DNA from 4 places in the Klebsiella quasivariicola genome. Region 4 is predicted to be linked to each of the others. Evidence: predicted binding sites of a transcription regulator. Region 4 holds the regulator's gene; each other region holds the start of a gene.
The links. The regulator Fur, encoded in region 4, represses iron uptake genes when iron is present. The targets are predictions, from matches to a motif close to ATAATAATGAGAACNACTATCAA.

Region 1 (3,114 bases), 2.0 Mb from region 4:
CCACTACGCGCACGTAGACTGCCCGGGCCACGCCGACTATGTTAAAAACATGATCACCGGTGCTGCGCAGATGGACGGCGCGATCCTGGTTGTTGCTGCGACTGACGGCCCGATGCCGCAGACTCGTGAGCACATCCTGCTGGGTCGTCAGGTAGGCGTTCCGTACATCATCGTGTTCCTGAACAAATGCGACATGGTTGATGACGAAGAGCTGCTGGAACTGGTAGAGATGGAAGTTCGTGAACTGCTGTCTCAGTACGATTTCCCGGGCGACGACACCCCGATCGTTCGTGGTTCTGCTCTGAAAGCGCTGGAAGGCGACGCAGAGTGGGAAGCGAAAATCATCGAACTGGCTGGCCACCTGGATACCTATATCCCGGAACCAGAGCGTGCGATTGACAAGCCGTTCCTGCTGCCGATCGAAGACGTATTCTCCATCTCCGGTCGTGGTACCGTTGTTACCGGTCGTGTAGAGCGCGGTATCATCAAAGTAGGTGAAGAAGTTGAAATCGTTGGTATCAAAGAAACCGCGAAAACCACCTGTACTGGCGTTGAAATGTTCCGCAAACTGCTGGACGAAGGCCGTGCTGGTGAGAACGTAGGTGTTCTGCTGCGTGGTATCAAACGTGAAGAAATCGAACGTGGTCAGGTACTGGCTAAGCCGGGCACCATCAACCCGCACACCAAGTTCGAATCTGAAGTGTACATTCTGTCCAAAGACGAAGGCGGCCGTCATACTCCGTTCTTCAAAGGCTACCGTCCGCAGTTCTACTTCCGTACTACTGACGTGACTGGCACCATCGAACTGCCGGAAGGCGTAGAGATGGTAATGCCGGGCGACAACATCAAAATGGTTGTTACCCTGATCCACCCGATCGCGATGGACGATGGTCTGCGTTTCGCAATCCGTGAAGGCGGCCGTACCGTTGGCGCGGGCGTTGTAGCTAAAGTTCTGGGCTAATTCGTTAGCTTTGAATTAAAAAGGGCGCTTCGGCGCCCTTTTTGCTGTCTGCCGTTCAGAGGGAATGGGTGTTTAACAGTCTATTCATAACGTGCGCTGCTGCGGAGAATGCGGAAATGGTCTATTGTAATCATAACCATTCTCATTTAATATTTGTGCATAAATTAAACGGGAGTTTCTATGTACGTTTGTTTGTGCAATGGCGTCAGTGATAAAAAAATTCGCCAGGTTGTTCGTCAGTTTCAACCGCAGTCTTTTCAGCAATTACGTAAGTTTATTCCCGTTGGAAATCAATGCGGTAAATGTGTTCGTGCGGCGCGCGAAGTGATGGAAGATGAATTAACCACCATGCCGGAATTCAAAGAAATCGCCTGAAGTTCACGCTTCTCTTTTGACATCGCTATAGGCCGGACTACGCTTCAATGAGTGGAAGCGGAGGGACTATATAATGAAAGGTGATGTCAAAATCATAAGTTATCTCAATAAATTATTGGGAAATGAGCTGGTCGCAATTAATCAGTATTTTCTCCATGCGAGAATGTTCAAAAACTGGGGCCTGATGCGCCTCAACGATATCGAATACCACGAATCCATCGATGAAATGAAGCACGCCGATAAGTATATCGAACGTATTCTTTTTCTCGAAGGTATCCCGAATCTGCAGGATCTCGGCAAGCTTGGCATCGGTGAAGATGTGGAAGAGATGCTGCAGTCGGATCTAAGACTGGAGCTGGAAGGAGCGCAAAATTTGCGCGAGGCGATCGCCTATGCCGACAGTGTTCATGACTACGTCAGCCGCGACATGATGATTGAGATCCTGGCGGATGAAGAAGGCCATATCGACTGGCTGGAAACCGAACTCGATCTGATTGGCAAAATCGGTCTGCAAAATTACCTGCAGTCGCAGATCAAAGTGTCAGACTAGCCAACGTCTGCCACCCGCACCAGAAACCCGCAGCCGCCAGAAATGGCCCAAACGGCAGCGGGTTGTTCCCCCTCCATTTACTGCTCCCGCCGCACCTGGCGTACAAATCTGATACTGCCCACACTGTGCAGGCGAGAAGCGATGCAACCAGTAACAGCTGCGGCAGCATTCGCCAGCCATGCCAGGCGCCGAGGGCGGAAAGATATTTTATATCTCCATACCCCAATCCTTCATAGCCGCGAATCCCCCGATATAGCCAGTAAAGCGCAGCCAAAGAGAGATAGCCGGCTATTGCTCCCCAAACGGCATCATGGAGCTGCCGCGGTGCCAGACAGAGATAAAAGAGCAAACCACTCCACAGCAGGGGACAGGTGAAACGGTCGGGCAACAGACCGTGGCGCAGGTCCTGATGACATAATGCCACGGTCAATCCGCCGTAGCACAGCAAGAAGGGGAGGGCGGCGAGCATAAGTGACCCCGCGATGGATGATGAACAGTGCGTCACTATGCGCTTCCTCCCGCGTTCAGCACAAAAGGCATTTTCCGAGAATGGATGGCACAATCCGCACTCTTTCTCCGCATTGCAACTCCATACAGCGCGCAATCGCGAAGGCGCGCAAATCCTGGTGATGATTTTCTAAACAGCACTTGCGTCACGCCAGAATTTGCGTATAATGCGCGGGCCTGTCAAAGTTGACGGCCGGTTCAATATGAACCCTGGTAATCGCAGTTGGGTTATCAAACAATGTCCCCAATCGGGGGGCTATGTAAGAACGGTTACACTCTCCCATCAATCGTAATGGGTATGAGGAGTAATCATTTCGTCTATAAAATAATTGGAGCTCTGGTCTCATGCAGAACCAAAGAATCCGTATCCGCCTGAAAGCGTTTGATCATCGTCTGATCGATCAATCAACCGCGGAAATCGTCGAGACTGCTAAGCGCACTGGTGCGCAAGTCCGTGGTCCGATCCCGCTGCCGACCCGCAAAGAGCGCTTTACCGTTCTGATCTCCCCGCACGTCAACAAAGACGCGCGTGACCAGTACGAAATTCGCACTCACAAGCGTCTGGTTGACATCGTTGAGCCAACTGAAAAAACCGTTGATGCTCTGATGCGTCTGGATCTGGCTGCCGGTGTAGACGTGCAGATCAGCCTGGGTTAATCAGGTCATCGAGCGATTGAGAGGTTGAAACAATGATTGGTTTAGTCGGTAAAAAAGTGGGCAT
Region 2 (3,114 bases), 2.4 Mb from region 4:
GAGGAGAAAGTCACCTCTGTGTTGATCGGCGCCAGTAAAACCGCACAGCTGGATGATGCGGTCGGCATGCTACAGAATCGTCATTTCAGCGCCGAGGAATGCGCGGCCATCGATGCCATCCTTGAACTGTAAAGCAAATGTTACTTTAGCAAAAAGTGCTCTTTTCTGTGCTTTCGGAGTTCGTCCGATGCGACGGGTCTTTACCGGCCCGTAATATCAGGTTAACAGGCCGCTTACGGCCCCGATCGTGAAGGAGAAGAGTATGTTCAGGTCACTGATTCTGGCAGCAGTACTGCTGGCCGCAGCGCCACTAGTCGCTAACGCTGGTGAAATCACCCTGCTGCCATCGGTAAAATTACAAATAGGCGATCGTGACAATTACGGTAACTACTGGGACGGTGGCGGCTGGCGCGACCGTGATTACTGGCGTCGTCACTATGAATGGCGTGATAACCGTTGGCATCGTCATGACAACGGCTGGCACCGCGGCTGGGATAAGGGCAAAAATAAAGCCTGGGAGCGCGGCTATCGTGCGGGCTGGAGCGACCGCGACGACCACCGCGGCGGCTGGGGACGCGGCCCGGGTGGGCGCGGTCACGGGCATGGACATGGCCATCACTAACAACAGACTTAAAGGGGAGCCTATTGGCTCCCCTTTACTTTAACCAGCACGGGTAATGAATTACGCCACCCCGAGCAGCGACCCCACAATTAACCAGCCGTTGAGACTCACCACGATAACCACAATGGCCCAGCCAATACCTCTCACCCAACGGGAATTCACTAAATCTCCCATCAGTTTCGCATTGCTGGTAAATATCAGCAGCGGCACCAGGGCAAGTGCAATACCAAAGCTCAGCAGGACCTGACTCATTACCAGAATGCGCGTAGGATCCAGCCCCAGCAGGATCACCACAAACGACGGCAGCATGGTGACCGCCCGGCGAAACCACAGCGGAATATGAAAACGGATGAATCCCTGCATCACGACCTGGCCTGCCAGCGTGCCCACCACCGTCGACGACAAGCCTGCGGCGACCAGACTGAGACCAAAGATAGTCGCCGCCGCGTGGCTCAACAGCGGCTCCAGCGTCCTGTAGGCCTGATCGAGATCGGCCACGCCGGTATGGCCATTAAAATGGAACGCCGCGGCGGCCGTTGCCATCATCGCCAGATTGACGAACCCGGCAATAGTCATGGCGATCGCCACATCCCAGCGGGTCGCGTTATAGCGCTCTTTCCGCGTCCCGCCGTGCAGATGCTGAGTAAGCGAGGAGTGTAAGTAGATAACGTGCGGCATGATGGTCGCGCCCAGCACCCCGGCGGCCAGGAATACCGCTTCGCCGTTGGGCAGCGTCGGGATCACCAGCCCTTTAGTCAGGGGAGCCAGCGCAGGCTGAGAAAAGATTAACTCCACGACATAGGCCACAGCGACAAACAGCAGCAGCCCGCCGATCACCTTTTCAAGCGGTTTTTGTCCACGCCGCTGCAACATCAGGATCAGGAACGTTGCCACTCCGGTCAGCACCGCTCCCTGCAGGAGCGACACGCCCAGCACCAGTTTAAAGCCGATCGCGGCGCCGATAAATTCAGCCAGATCGGTGGCCATGGCAATAATTTCTGCCTGTACCCAGTAAAACCACACCACTGGTCGCGGGTAATGATCGCGGATCTGCTCGGCCAGGTTTTTGCCGGTGGCTATGCCCAGTTTGGCAGAGAGCACCTGGATCAGCATCGCCATCAGGTTGGCCCACACCACCACCCATAGCAACTGATAGCCAAAGCTGGCGCCGGCCTGAATGTTTGTGGCGAAATTACCGGGATCGATATAGCCAATGGCAGCGACGAAGGCTGGCCCCATTAAGGCGAGCTTCACCTTGCGTGCGGCGCGACTACTGCTATTCTCAACGCGACTGCTAGTCATCTTCTGCCTCTGGAAATATAGCCTTTGCTATGTTTCATGCTATCAAAATGCGAATGATTATCAAGTTCATTTGGGATGGAGATAATGATTGCTGTGATAGAAGGGAACAATTGCTGGCCGGAAATGAAATACGGGCGTCAGAAAACGAGATCGAGCCCGCTATTAAGAATAGTACAAGAATGCAACTTTTAAAACCTTTACGTAACATAACAAAAGTGGATGTTTGATCACTATTTTTGCCATTGGTCACAGTTCCTTGCAATAGTGTGCAATTGATCTCGTTTTCTTTAAAGCCGTTGCATAGAATGTGCACGGAAATTTAACCTGCCTCATATTTGGAGCAACTATGGACCGCGTCTTGCATTTTGTCCTCGCGATCGTTGTGGTGGCTATACTGGCCCTGTTGGTCAGTCATGACCGTAAAAAGATCCGTATTCGTTATGTTGTTCAACTGCTTGTCATTGAAGTCCTGCTGGCCTGGTTCTTCCTGAACTCCGATATTGGTCTGGGTTTTGTGAAAGGCTTCTCCGAGATGTTTGAAAAACTCCTCGGCTTTGCCAACGAAGGGACAAACTTCGTGTTCGGCAGCATGAACGACAAAGGTCTGGCCTTCTTCTTCCTTAAGGTTCTGTGCCCTATCGTCTTCATTTCCGCGTTGATTGGTATTTTGCAGCATATTCGTATCCTGCCGATTGTCATCCGCGCTATCGGTACCGTTCTGTCAAAAGTCAACGGTATGGGCAAGCTGGAGTCCTTCAACGCCGTGAGCTCGCTGATCCTCGGTCAGTCGGAAAACTTTATCGCGTATAAAGATATTCTCGGCAAAATGTCGCGCAACCGCATGTACACCATGGCGGCGACGGCGATGTCTACCGTGTCGATGTCCATCGTAGGCGCGTACATGACCATGCTGCAGCCGAAATATGTCGTCGCGGCGCTGGTGCTAAACATGTTCAGCACCTTTATCGTGCTGTCATTGATTAACCCGTACCGCGTGGAACAAAGTGAAGAAAATCTGCAGATGTCGAATCTGCACGAAGGTCAAAGCTTCTTCGAAATGCTGGGCGAGTATATTCTGGCGGGCTTTAAAGTTGCGATCATCGTGGCAGCGATGCTGATCGGTTTTATCGCACTGATCTCCGCGCTGAACGCGCTGTTCGCCACCGTGACCGGCTGGTTTGGTTACAGCA
Region 3 (3,114 bases), 1.6 Mb from region 4:
CCAGATCGTGCCAGGCGATGGACGGGTCGAAGTTGTTGCTGATGAACCCCATATAGTCGTTCATGGTCATTTTATGGCCGGTGTAGGCTTCGATATTACCAAACGACAAAGGCCTGCCCGCCAGCCCGACGTTCATTGCCCAGCGTGGATGAGTACAGGCCTGGAGATACTGTCGCAGGGTGGCGTGCGGCCCGGACATCCCTGAGCGGTTATCGCGATACCGCGAGCCGGGGATCGGCATATCGACGGTGAATACCAGGGTTTTCATGCCAGCAGCCCACGCGCGCTCCAGCGCATTGCGCATGTAGCCGCGATCTTTCAGCACGTACAGCTGGGACCAGAGCGCGCCGCTGGCCTGGCTTGCCACCTCTTCAATGGAGCAGACCGACACCGTGGATAAGGTGTACGGGATGCCTGCGCGGGAGGCGGCGCGGGCCGCCTGGACTTCGCCGCGGCGGGCGTACATTCCGGTGGCGCCGACCGGCCCCAGCGCCACGGGCATCGCCCATGCTGCATCAAGGATCGTGGTGGCCAGCGTCGGTTCGCCCGCCCCGCACAGCACGCGCTGGCGAAGGGCTACCGAGGCAAGCTCGGTAGCGTTGGCGTTCATGGTATTTTCCGCCACCGCGCCACCGTCAATATAATCAAACAGAAAGCGTGGCAGACGGCGGCGAGCGGCTTCGCGATAATCACTGGGGGCTGAAACAATCATTATTATGTCCTTATCTTTTTAAACCTAAGTGGATGTTCTGCAGGTAAAAAAACTATAGGCTTCTGAAAAACGCGGGGGAAATGAAATATTAGCATCCTCGCTATTCCCTGAGGGAATAATCCAGAATTATCGCTGCGGGTATTATTTCGTTTTAGGGTCAGGCGGTAACGACGTTATTTTGTTTATTTTCGCGCAACGTGAAGCCGGCAAAATAAAGACCCGGCATGAGGCGACAGCGCTTTGCGCCATCGCCACCAGGGGGAAGGAGAGGTCAGCGCGGCGCCCGCGTTTTCCGGGAGGTGTAAAGAAGATGAATTTGAAATTGAGCTGGTGGTATCTTTTGCTAGCCTTTCTGAGGAGGACAGACGGAGCGATAGCATGAAAGATAAAGACGAACAAACGGCATTGATTGGCATGGCCATCGGCGCGGCGGTCATTAGCTTAGTGGCTACACAGAAGCAGATTAATCAAGGGAGTATCGTGGATGAACTGGTGAGACTGGGCAGACAGAAGGGGGACGGGGTGGAAGATGAGGTTTTTGTTCAAGCCGCCCGCCTGGTCAGAAAAGGCACCTAGCCAGCCGCTACCCTGCCAGGCAATCCCTTTACCCGTTTCATCACGGTTTTCATTGCCGTGATCGCAGCCAGGCGAGCTGCGATTGTCTCTTGCCGAAAGCGTCACAGGCTGGCGCTTTCTCATCCTGAACGACTGGCTCTGCGCCTTATCGGCCTTTAGGTGACGCTGTCACTTTTCCTTCTCCCGCTTGCCCGATAAACAGGAACCGGGTCATCTGCTATTGCATAAATCGGTATTTTCGATACATCTTTACCATTGCGTGCGGATATAGAACGATTTCAGAATAACATATTATAAATCAAAAGATTAAGTTCACCCTGCCCACCCTGATAATCCCCGGGCGAGGGTCTATGCTTATAAAAAGCGCTAAAGGGGGCAATACCCCTGCTGCAGAAGGGTTGAAGTGATAATCATTATCACTAACATGGCGGTATGCCTTGATGGCGCCAACCTGGAGGTCTATCGATGGAAGTACAAGCAGGAACCTTTAATCCCGCCGATTTCAGCTGGCAGGGACTGACCATGACGCCGGCCGCTGCCGCGCATATCCGCGATCTGATGCGCAAGCAGCCGGACAAAAAAGGGCTACGGCTGGGGATCAAAACCAGCGGCTGCGCCGGTTTTGCCTATGTGCTCGAAATGATTGCCGAGCCGGCAGCCGACGATCTGCTCTTTGAGTCTGACGGGGCGAAGCTGTGGGCACCGCTGCAGGCGATGCCGTTCATTGACGGCACGGAGCTGGATTACGTCCGGGAAGGTTTAAATGAAATCTTTAAATTTCATAACCCGAAAGCGCAGCACGAATGCGGCTGTGGCGAAAGTTTTGGGGTGCAGGCGGAGTAACTATGTCGCGTAATACTGAAGCAACTGACGATGTCAAAACCTGGACCGGCGGCCCGCTCAACTACAAAGAAGGCTTTTTTACTCGCCTGCAAACCGATGAGCTGGCCAAAGGCATTAATGAAGAGGTCGTTCGGGCTATCTCCGCTCGCCGCAATGAGCCGCAGTGGATGCTGGAATTTCGGCTCAATGCCTACCGGGCATGGCTGGAAATGGAGGAGCCGCACTGGCTGAAGGCGCATTACGATAAGCTGAATTATCAGGATTACAGCTACTATTCCGCTCCCTCCTGCGGTAACTGCGATGACACCTGCGCCTCCGAGCCCGGCGCGGTGCAGCAGACCGGGGCCAATACCTTCCTGACCAGCGAGGTGGAAGAAGCCTTTAACCAGCTGGGCGTGCCGGTACGTGAAGGGCGCGAGGTGGCGGTGGATGCGATATTCGACTCGGTGTCGGTGGCGACCACCTACCGCGAAAAGCTGGCCGAGCAGGGGATCATCTTCTGTTCTTTCGGCGAGGCGATCCACGACCATCCGGAACTGGTGAAAAAGTATCTTGGGACCGTAGTGCCAGGCAACGACAACTTTTTTGCCGCGCTGAACGCTGCGGTCGCTTCTGATGGCACCTTTATCTACGTGCCGAAAGGCGTCCGCTGCCCGATGGAGCTGTCGACCTATTTCCGTATCAACGCCGAAAAAACCGGGCAGTTTGAACGCACCATTCTGGTGGCCGATGAAGGTAGCTATGTGAGCTATATCGAAGGCTGCTCGGCGCCGGTGCGCGACAGCTATCAGCTGCACGCCGCGGTGGTGGAAGTCATCATCCATAAAGATGCGGAGGTGAAATACTCCACGGTGCAGAACTGGTTCCCCGGCGATAACAACACCGGCGGCATTCTCAACTTCGTCACCAAGCGTGCGCTGTGCGAAGGGGAGAACAGCAAGATGTCATGGACCCAGTCGGAAACCGGCTCGGCCATCACCTGG
Region 4 (3,114 bases):
GTAATGGGAATGTAGGCGGTAACGGCGACAGAGCGCTATGGCGTAGTGCTAAAGAGGGGTTTAGTTGGTGTAAAGGGTAGCGCCCGGCCAGCGGCCAGACTCCACCAGCTGACGCATGACTTTGCTCAGTATTACCCGTGCGGCAAGCCCTGCCGGGGTGAGCTCATCATCGGACAGGCTGACCAGAAAGTTGGGGCGACTCAGCACCGGATTGGCGACGCCGATCACTCTTAGCGCCTGATGGTCGAGATGGGAGATGGCGGCCCCGGGCTGAAGAGTGGCGCCCAGTCCGCTGCGCACGGCCTGCATCAGCAGGGCCAGGCCGTCAATCTCCGCCACCACCTCAACGCTGAGATGATGCTGCTGGCAAACCGCCTCCAGCCGGCCGCGCAGGCCGTGGCCCTGGCTTGGCATAATCAGCGGCAGGGTGGCGAGCTGGTCGGGGGTGATATGGTCATCCTGCAGGGGGGCTAACAGCGCATGGCTGCCAATCAGGAACAGGCGCTCTTCCAGCAGCGGTCTGGCGCTCCAGCGCAGGATCTTCTCCTGCTGGAAAACGATAGCAAAATCGAGCTGGCGAGTGTTGATCATCCGTTCCAGATTGCCGGAAAGGCTTTCCACCAGATGCAGGCGCACGTCGGGGTAGCTTTCGCGCATCGCATTGATGAACGGAACGCCGAGAACGGAGGCGGTGCTGGGGGCCATGCCAACGCTGACGTGGCCCGACAGGCGCGCCTCGCGGGCGGCGAGGATGGCATCATCGGCATGGCGCAGCGCCAGCTGCGCCTGGGAGTAGAAAGCAAGGCCCGCGCTGGTGGGCGTGACCCCGCGGGAGGTCCGCTGCAGCAGGCGAATGGCCAGTTCGTTTTCCAGGCGCGCGATCTGCTGGCTAAGCGCCGAGACGCCGATATTGAGATCGAGCGCAGCGCGCCCCATGCTGCCGGTTTCCACAATGCGCACAAAGTAGCGTAGCTGGCGAAGTTCCATATCAACTCTCCGGACAAAGCGGGGACGAGGAAGGTTATCCCAGGGGACTGAGCGGGAAGCGCGGCAGAAGCGCCCATAAAAAAGCCAACCGGCAGGTTGGCTTTTCAGAGCAGACGACGCGGGGAATTACTTTTCCACTGCGTCGTGGGCGTGTTCGTCCTCGCGGCAATCCCCTTCCGCACAGTGACCGTACAGATACAGACTGTGGTTGGTCAGGCGGATGCCGTGACGGGAAGCGATTTCACGCTGGCGCGCTTCAATAGAGTCATCACTGAATTCGATCACTTTGCCGCAGTCGAGGCAGATCAGGTGATCGTGGTGATGCTGCTGGGTCAGTTCGAAAACGGATTTTCCGCCTTCAAAATTATGACGAGTCACGATACCGGCGTCATCAAACTGGTTAAGGACGCGGTAAACGGTCGCCAGACCAATCTCTTCGCCCATGTCGATCAGGCGTTTATATAAGTCTTCCGCACTGACATGATGGTTATCCGGTTCCTGCAGCACTTCGAGGATTTTCAGTCGAGGAAGTGTGACTTTCAGGCCAGCCTTCTTTAATGCGGTATTGTTGTCAGTCATGCGGAATCTGTCCTGTTGCTAAACGATCTACTTCCTTCAACGGAAGTCATACAGAAATTAACCCGACGTAATGCGTCTCATTATAGAACTGCCACTGGTAAATGAAAACTGCAAGCATCAGGCCTGGTTTGCTGTCAAAAACGAGGCACCAGCTACAAACTGCGTCACGTGCCTCGTAGAATCAGAGGACATTGTACAGATATGTGATTAAAAGTTAAAAACTTGTAGCTATTAGTTTGATTGCTTTTGTCTATTAATGCGACGCAACTCAATAGTTACGCCGCTTAATCATCAGGCGTTTTTGATTTCTTCAAGGTGCAGCTCTTCGGCAACCTGCTTCACCCACTTCTCCACGCGCTCGTTGGTCAGCTCCGGCTGGCGGTCTTCATCGATGGCGAGGCCGACGAAGTGGTCGTCATCCGCCAGGCCTTTGGAAGCCTCAAAATGATACCCGGCCGTCGGCCAGTGACCGACGATGGTCGCGCCGCGTGGCTCAATGATGTCGCGGATGGTGCCCAGCGCGTCGCAGAAGTATTCTGCGTAGTCTTCCTGGTCGCCGCAGCCGAACAGCGCCACCAGTTTGCCATTAAAGTCGATCTCTTCCAGCGTCGGGAAGAAGTCGTCCCAGTCACACTGCGCTTCCCCGTAGTACCAGGTCGGGATGCCGAGCAGCAGGATGTCGTGGGCTTCCAGGTCTTCTTTGCTGCTTTTGGCAATGTCGTGAACATCAGCAACATCTTTACCAAGCTGCTTTTGAATCATTTTTGCAATATTTTCGGTGTTGCCGGTGTCGCTGCCAAAAAAGATGCCGATGATTGCCATGAGTAAAATAACCTCTTGAAACTTAAATGATGTGGTAGGGACGCGATGCCCATAGATAACGGCAATCATAGCAGAACAGGCAAGGGCGCGGAAACAGCAATCACGCCCGACTGCACACTCTGCTACATGAATGCGGGTTTTTCGCGGAAAGTTAGACTTTTCCCTGGCTGCGCAGGGCGGTTAATTGCGTCATCAGCATCTCTTCGATGAGATCGCTGCGGCTCATATTACGCGCTTCCGCCAGCTCGTTGAGCGCATCGACCGCATCCGCGTTGAGTTTTAACTCGACGCGCTTCAGCCCGCGCACTTTATCGCGTTTCAGCTGATTACGTTTGTTGATGCGCAGTTGTTCATCGCGCGACAGCGGATTGGTTTTCGGTCTTCCCGGGCGACGCTCGTTTGCGAACAAATCTAATGTCGTACGGTCCGTTTGTTCTTTTGCCATGATTCTGAGTGACTTCGGGGAAACAAGCAGCCGGGCTCTAGCCGGCGCAGATAGCGCGCCATCATACATCAGGCGAACGGCTGCGCCAACGACCGCGGGCATTCTGCGGCGCGGTCGGGCATATTTTAGCCAATCAGACGGCGATGCTCATCAGGTAACGACGGATCGCGCGTAATACCGCCTCGGGTTTCTCGGCATGGACCCAGTGTCCGGCGCCGGCGATGACGTGGGCCCGCGCCTGCGGGAACTGGGCCAGCAGCGCTTCACGGTAGGCATCGGTC

Region 1: the regulator Fur is predicted to act here: its motif matches at 1,085-1,107, upstream of bfd (bacterioferritin-associated ferredoxin).
Region 2: the regulator Fur is predicted to act here: its motif matches at 1,966-1,988, upstream of B8P98_RS08010 (Nramp family divalent metal transporter).
Region 3: the regulator Fur is predicted to act here: its motif matches at 1,692-1,714, upstream of sufA (Fe-S cluster assembly scaffold SufA).

Annotation. Positions count from the first base shown of each region.
Region 1 covers NZ_CP022823.1:423,571-426,684, forward strand. Annotated here, with positions in the region: gene tuf (elongation factor Tu) at 1-961, shown strand, start outside; gene bfd (bacterioferritin-associated ferredoxin) at 1,142-1,336, shown strand; gene bfr (bacterioferritin) at 1,410-1,886, shown strand; gene B8P98_RS02050 (prepilin peptidase) at 1,870-2,355, opposite strand; gene B8P98_RS30355 (hypothetical protein) at 2,369-2,527, shown strand; gene rpsJ (30S ribosomal protein S10) at 2,739-3,050, shown strand; gene rplC (50S ribosomal protein L3) at 3,083-3,114, shown strand, end outside.
Region 2 covers NZ_CP022823.1:1,558,694-1,561,807, reverse strand. Annotated here, with positions in the region: gene mgrA (L-glyceraldehyde 3-phosphate reductase) at 1-132, shown strand, start outside; gene B8P98_RS08015 (DUF2502 domain-containing protein) at 263-622, shown strand; gene B8P98_RS08010 (Nramp family divalent metal transporter) at 683-1,924, opposite strand; gene nupC (nucleoside permease NupC) at 2,271-3,114, shown strand, end outside.
Region 3 covers NZ_CP022823.1:2,347,571-2,350,684, forward strand. Annotated here, with positions in the region: gene lldD (FMN-dependent L-lactate dehydrogenase LldD) at 1-712, opposite strand, end outside; gene B8P98_RS11700 (hypothetical protein) at 1,091-1,288, shown strand; gene sufA (Fe-S cluster assembly scaffold SufA) at 1,754-2,131, shown strand; gene sufB (Fe-S cluster assembly protein SufB) at 2,134-3,114, shown strand, end outside.
Region 4 covers NZ_CP022823.1:3,980,939-3,984,052, reverse strand. Annotated here, with positions in the region: gene tcuR (tricarballylate utilization LysR family transcriptional regulator TcuR) at 61-987, opposite strand; gene fur (ferric iron uptake transcriptional regulator) at 1,114-1,566, opposite strand; gene fldA (flavodoxin FldA) at 1,858-2,388, opposite strand; gene ybfE (LexA regulated protein) at 2,540-2,833, opposite strand; gene ybfF (esterase) at 2,967-3,114, opposite strand, start outside.